2 regions of the Halorhodospira sp. 9622 genome follow, and region 2 is predicted to be linked to the other one. Evidence: riboswitches for the same ligand, from Rfam matches in the RefSeq annotation. Region 2 holds a riboswitch; the other holds the start of a gene.
The links. Region 2 has a riboswitch for cobalamin ahead of LRG07_RS04240 (TonB-dependent receptor domain-containing protein). Riboswitches for the same ligand answer to the same signal wherever they lie in the genome.
Positions count from the first base shown of each region.

Region 1: it holds a riboswitch for cobalamin, as region 2 does, so the genes downstream of both, LRG07_RS09770 (ABC transporter substrate-binding protein) here and LRG07_RS04240 (TonB-dependent receptor domain-containing protein) in region 2, are expected to answer to the same signal.

Region 1 covers NZ_JAJNRE010000016.1:34,280-37,685, reverse strand. Annotated here, with positions in the region: gene LRG07_RS09780 (trans-aconitate 2-methyltransferase) at 1-90, shown strand, start outside; gene LRG07_RS09775 (HD-GYP domain-containing protein) at 92-1,267, opposite strand; cobalamin riboswitch at 1,507-1,680, shown strand; gene LRG07_RS09770 (ABC transporter substrate-binding protein) at 1,822-2,937, shown strand; gene LRG07_RS09765 (iron ABC transporter permease) at 2,930-3,406, shown strand, end outside.
Region 2 covers NZ_JAJNRE010000005.1:50,515-53,920, forward strand. Annotated here, with positions in the region: gene LRG07_RS04235 (cobalt-precorrin-6A reductase) at 41-796, opposite strand; cobalamin riboswitch at 896-1,133, shown strand; gene LRG07_RS04240 (TonB-dependent receptor domain-containing protein) at 1,267-3,072, shown strand; gene LRG07_RS04245 (cob(I)yrinic acid a,c-diamide adenosyltransferase) at 3,212-3,406, shown strand, end outside.

The sequences.
Region 1 (3,406 bases), on a different contig from region 2:
GTGCACCGGCCGCCCGTGCGCCTGGACGCCCCGGTCTATCTCTACCGGATTCCGCGGGCCTGTCGCGCTCGTTTGGACGTGTGCGGCTAGCTCAGCGGTGGCCGTGGCGCTGTCTGATCGCCTCGATCTCGGCGCCCCGGCGCAGGAAAGCCTCCACGCACTCCCCGCACAGCTTGCCCGCCTTTGCCTCGGCGCGCAGGGTCTCGGCAGCCTCGGCGAAACCCCAAGGCCGTTTGTAGGGGCGCTCGCTGGTCAGGGCGTCGAAGACGTCGGCGACGGCCACAATGCGCCCCTCCAGCGGGATCTGCTCGCCGCGTGCACCGGTCGGATACCCGCTGCCGTCAAGGCGCTCGTGGTGGTAGGCGACGATGTTGCGCATGATGGCCGCCCGCCGGTCCTCGCTCAGCCCCAGCTCCTCGGTCATCGCCAGCACCATGGCCACGCCGCGGCTGACGTGCTCGCGCATCTGCGCGAACTCCTCGTCGGTGAGCCGGCCGGGCTTGAGCAGGATGCCGTCGGGGACGGCAATCTTGCCCACGTCATGCACCGGGGCGAACTGATAGACCATCTCGATGTATTCGTCGCCGAGACCGTGAGCTGCGGCCAGCTCGAGAGCGATCAGTCGGCTGTACTCCGCCATCCGGGCGAGGTGGCCACCGGTCTCGTCGTCCCGCGCACGGCCGAAGGCCATGGCCGTGCGCGCCGCGCCGCGCAGGGTCTGCGTGGTGCGGATGGAGGTGATGGCGAGCAAGCGGGCCAGGTCGATGTAAGGCGCCAGCCGCTCGACGACGGCCTCCGAGAAGTAGCCCGGCCGCCGGGAGTTGAGGAACAGGAAGCCGAAGAAATTCTCGTCGTGCTGCAGCGGCAGGATCATCCCGGCGCGCAACCCGCTCTCGCGGATGCTGACGGTGTGCGGTTTCGGGCTGGGGTGTTCCCGGTAGTCGTCGATGATGCGCACCTGCGGCGCCTCGGCCAGGGCGCGCAGGGTGGGGGCCTCGCCCAGCCGGGTCTCGTAGTGATCCAGGGGGCTGGGAGCATCGCCGCCGGCGCCGTAGGTCTTGAGACGGTTGGCGTCCGGTTCGTAGATGGCGACGGCGATGCGGTGGATCGCGCCGCCGGGCAGCGCTTGGTTGATATGGCAGCGCAGGCGTTCAAAGCGCTCGCTAAGGCGCAGGTGCGGTTCCTGGTCGCTCAGCGGCAGGGTATCCAGCGCGTCGGTGACTATGTCACCCGCCTGGGGGCAGGGTGAATTCGCGTCTGTGCCCATGACATCTCCGTCGGGGGGTCGGGAGGGGTCGCGGGCGTCCATACCCTTCTTTGATACGGCGCAATTGTGCCATAAAGTTCGAGGTTGTGGCCATCGGCCCGGCTGGGCGCCCGATCGGGCCGCGTTGACAGCTGCCCCGAGCCGGCCGTAGAGTCCAGCCTCCCCAGGTGACCTGGCAGTTACCATCGCTGCCGGGGCCGTTCCCCGCCGCGTGGTCCGCCCGACAGCGCCGGGGACGGTCGGGAAGTCGGTGCGCACTGCGGCCCGGGCGGGCGCAGGCAAGGCCGACGCTGTCCCCGCAACGGTAGGCGAGAGTGGGCGCTGCATCGCCACTGCATCCACGGTGTCCCTGGCACCCGGTGCGGGAAGGCGCGGCGCCCGGGGTTCGACCCCGCTCGCGAGCCCGGAGACCGGTCTGGGGGTCGCAGCCACACGGCGGGGAACCGTGCGTGGCGGTGACGGTAGCTTCAGCCGCGCCCTGTCCCAGCGCCACGGCGTGCCCGTTTCCGACCCGCTCCCCGCATGGCGTACTGGATCCAGTGACTGGAGGAGCCATGCACCGCAATCCATGCATCGCCCTCGTGGCCGGGGTCGGCCTTATCCTCGGCGGGTGTGGGGATGCCCTCGACGATGATCCGGATGGAGGGGGTGCCCGGGAAACCCGTGAGGTTGAGGATATGCTCGGCCGCAGCGTGGAGGTCCCGGAATCGGCCAAGCGGATCGCCACGGTCAATGTCGACGCCTTCCGCATGGCGCTCCACCTGGGGGTTGAGGAGCGCCTGGTGGGCATCCCGAGCGATATGTACGGCTCGCGTTTCTCCGAGGCGAAGCCCATCGAGGTCGAGGCCTTCGGGCGCCTTGACGAGGTGGCCATGGTCGGCGGCGGCCAGCCCGGTTCGGAGTTCAGTGCCGAGCGGGTGCTCGCCACGGAGCCGGATCTGTTTATCTACTGGGCCTTCAGCCGCGGTGATGACGATCAGGCGATGGCCGAACAGGCAGAACGCTACGAGCAACAGCTGGGCGTACCGGTGGTGGCGCTGAACACCCTGGGCCGGGAGCGGGCGTCGCAGGAGGCCGTCGAGGAGCAGATCGAACAGGCCTACCGGCTCCTCGGCGAAGTGTCCGGTCGCGAGGAGCGGGCCGAAGAGCTGCTCGATTTCTACCACGCCACGGTCTCCGCCGTGCAGCAGCGGGTCGCTGGCGAGCAGCCGCCTCGGGTCTATCTGGCCCACCGGCGCAATCTCTACAACCACGTCTCCTTCTACTTCCCCGTCGAGCTGCTCGGTGCCGAGATGGTCACTGCCGGCCGTGCCGGCGACGATGGCGAGGTCAGTGCCGAGGAGCTGCTGAGCTGGGATCCCCAGCATATCCTCCTCCACACACCGTCCCGAGCGAGTCGCGTGGAACGCGCCGAGGTGCTCGACGATGAGCGCTTGTCCGGTGTAGCAGCCATCGAGGCGGAGCGTATCCACCGCTTCAAGGGCACCTACATGGGCTGGGACCTGGCGACGGGGTTGATCGATCTGGTGCACATGGCTCGCGTCCTCTACCCGGAGGCCATGGCAGGCGTCGATCTCCGCGACCGCGGCGAGGAGATTCTGGAGGTCTTCTACGGCGACCCCGGTCTCTACGACCGGCTCATGGAGCTCAGCAGCCTCGAGGATGGCTGAGTTGACCGTCGGCACCCCCGTCCGGCCGGCGCCACCGCGGGGCCTCATTGACGACTACACGCGCGCGAACCGGGCCAAGACGCTGGTGCTGCTCGGCCTGGCGGCAGCCCTGGTGGCTACGGCGGGCTTTGGCTTGGCGCTGGGCCCGATGGGCATCCCGCTGAGCGAGGTGGTGCAGGCGCTGGTGGCTCGCCCGCTCGGGGCGTCGTGGGTCAGCGCGCAGACCGAGAACGTGGTCTGGAACATCCGCCTGCCGCGCCTGGCCACCGCGATGGTGGCCGGCATGGGGCTGGCGCTCGGCGGCGTCATCCTGCAGAGCCTGCTGCGCAATCCCATGGCCTCGCCGTTCACCCTGGGGATCGCCTCGGGAGCCTCGCTGGGGGCGGCGCTGGCGATCATTTTCGGCTTCTCGGCCTTCGGTGTTTACGGCATCGTCGGCAACGCCTTCCTCTTCGCCATGGCGGTGTCC
Region 2 (3,406 bases):
TCTGTAAACGTCCACTCATCCATGGAAAGAGTGATGGTTGTCAGGCCTGCCGCTTTTGGCGAAGCCACGCCAGCGCCTGCTCGACGTCGATGGCCACCTCCGCCTCCGGCGGGTCCGGCGGGCGCTCGACGATCACGATGCGGACTCCGCAGTCCCGGGCCGCATCGAGTTTGCTGCGGGTGGCGGCCCCGCCGGCGTTCTTGGTGACCAGGGTGTCGATGCCGTGCTCGCGGAGCAGGTGGCACTCGTCGGCGTAGTGGAACGGCCCGCGCTGGAAGAGGATCCGGGCTCCGGGCGGCACCCGCTCCGGCGGCTCCAGGCAGCGGATCCAGTAGTGGTGGTGGGGCGCGGCGCAGAAGGCCGGGACCTCCTGATTGCCGATGGTCAGCAGCACCCGGCCCGGCTGCGGACCCAGCGCTTGGGCGGCGGCGGCCATATCGGCCACCCGGTGCCACTGCTCGTCCGGCCCCGGTTGCCACGCTGGTCGACGCACTGCCAGCAGGGTTGTCCCCGTTTGCCGGGCGGCCGCCGCCGCGTTGGCCGATATGCCGGCGGCGAAGGGGTGGGTGGCATCGACCAGGCAGTGCACACCGTGCTGGCGCAGGTACCCGGCCAGTCCGGCAACGCCCCCGAATCCGCCGCGACGGACCGGCAAGCGGGGCAGGCGGGGGCGGCGAGTCACCCCGGCCACCGAATAGACCGCGGCGATCCCGGGCTCCTGCTCCAGCGCCTGGCCCAGTGCCAGCGCCTCGCCGGTACCGCCAAGGAGCAGGACACGCAGCGGCTCAGGCGCCATGGCGGGCCGGGGCAGTGGTCTGTGCCAGTCGGTGGCGGTGCATCACGTCTCCTTTGGACGTCGGGGTGCGGCGGTTTGACGGCGGGGCCCAGGCTGCCTAGAGTACCAAGCTCCTCAGGTGCCCCGCGCGAGCAGCGGCGGGGTGAAACGGGAAGACCGGTTCAGCCGCACCTAGCGGCGAGTCCGGCGCTGCCCCCGCAACGGTAGGTGGGGGGCGGATCACAAAGCCACTGCAAGGCGCCGTCGTTCGGCGGCGGGCCCTGCGGGAAGGCGATTCGCCCGGGGTCACCGACCCCACCCACGAGCCCGGAGACCGGCCTGAGGGAACCCAGGTGCCGCGGGAGGCGGCAGACCGGGGCAGGCCTCCGTTTGCCGGGCGCAAGCGCGATCCCTCCCCCCATTTCTGTCCTCCTCCCTGCGGTGGAACCGAACCGACGCGCGTGCGGGTGGCGCGCGGAAGGGAGGAAAATATGTCCAGCAACACCACCAGCCGGGTCGCCGCGGGCGTGGCGGCCGGCCTGATCGTGAGCAGCGTCCCGGCCATGGCCGATACCGACGGCGAGTCGGCGCAACTTGCCCCCCTCGTGGTCACGCCAACCCGAATGACCCAGACCGTCGACGAATCCCTGTCCTCCGTCTCCGTGATTGACCGCGACGAGATCGACCGCCAGCAGCCGCGGCAGGTCTCGGACCTGCTGCAGGGGCGGGCGGGGACGAGCCTGACGACGAACGGTCCCTTCGGGAAAAACACCAGTCTTTTCATGCGCGGCACCAACCCGGACCACACCCTGCTGCTGGTCGATGGGGTGCCGATGAATTCGGCAACACTTGGCGGGGCAGCGTGGCAGTATCTGCCCCCGGCCGAGATCGACCGCATCGAGGTGGTGCGTGGGCCGAGAACCAGTGTCTACGGCGCCGATGCCATCGGCGGCGTGGTGCAGATCTTCACCCGCGAGGGGGAGGAGGGGCCGCCGCGCTTCCGCGCCTTCGGCGGCGCCGGCTCATTCAATACCCATGAATTCGGCGTGGGCGTCTCCGGCGGGACCGCGGCGAGCCGCTACGCGCTCTCGGCCAGCCACTACGAGACGGACGGAATCAACGTTCTCGACGAAACGGGGGATGAAGACCCGGACGGCTTTGAAAATACCAGCTTCAGCGGCCGTTTCAGCCATCGGTTGAACGGTGGTGCTGAACTCTTCGCGACGGGCATGCGCTCGCAAGGCGAGACCGAATTCGATGCGAACGATGGTGAAGAGGACTGGACAGACCACGTCTTCCAGGCTCTCCGTGGCGGTGTCCGCGGGGACCTAACCGACCGATGGTTTAGCGAGCTGGCGGTCTCCCAGGCGAAGGACGAGCAGGATACCTTCGACAGTAGTGGCGGTGAGTACTGGTATTACACCGAGCGCCATGAGGTGAGTTGGCGGAACGAGCTGTATTGGGGCGCCGGGCACGTCTGGGCCTTCGGCGGGGACTGGCGAGATGAGGAAGTCGACACCGCCGAAGATTATGACGAGACCAGTCGCTACAACGCCGGCGCCTATACCCAGCTGGAGCTGGACTTGAGCCGCCATGATCTCGGCAGTAGTCTGCGCTACGACGACAACGAGGCCTACGGCGACAACGTGACCGGTCAGGTCGCCTGGGGGGTCGATGTGACGGATCGACTCCGGCTCCGTTCGAGTTATGGGACAGCCTTCAAGGCGCCGACGTTTAACGATCTCTATTTCCCGGGTTTTGGCAATCCGGATCTGGAGCCGGAGACCTCGGAGTCCTTTGAAATCGGGGCTCGCCAGGCAGGCCGATACTCTTACTGGGATCTCGCCGTTTTTCAGACTGATATCGACGATCTGATCTCGGGGTGGCCTCCTGTCAACGTCAATGAGGCCCGCATCCGCGGCGCCGAGCTGGAGGCGGGTGCCCACTGGCAGGAATGGCAGATCTCCGGCGCCTTCACCTACCTCGATCACGAAGACCGGGAGACGGGTGACGAGCTTGCCCGGCGCCCCAACGAGTCACTCCGCCTGGACTTGGATCGACAGCTTGGCGACTTCTCAGTTGGCGCGACCGGCATTGCACGTGGCCGGAGTTTTGATCGTGGGGAAAGGGTCTCCGGCTACGGCCTCCTGAACCTGCGCACCAGCTACGCCATCACCCCGGAGTGGACCCTGCGCGGGACGCTGGAAAACGCCCTGGACAAGGACTACGAGACCGCGGATGGCTACAACCAACCGGGCCGGGCGGTCTTCGTCTCTCTGCACTTCAATCAGCACTAACCGGGGCGTGTCGATAGAGGGAATGCATCGACGCAGACCCCGATTCGCGGCGCACCCGCACGGGGCGTAGGGTGCCGCAGGGCACCGGGCGCGTTACTGTGCGGGTGCCCCGCCCCGCTAGAGGAGTAGGAAGGAAACCATGGGAAACCGACTTTCCAAGATCGCCACCTGCACCGGTGATGAGGGCCGCACGGGCCTCGGTGACGGGTCGCGGGTGGACAAGGACAGCCACCGCGTCGAGGCCTTCGGCGAGGTGGATGAGCTCAACAGCTTCCTGGGGCGCCTGCTGGCCCACGAGCTGCCCGAGGACGTGGCCCCGGTGCTGGCACAGGTC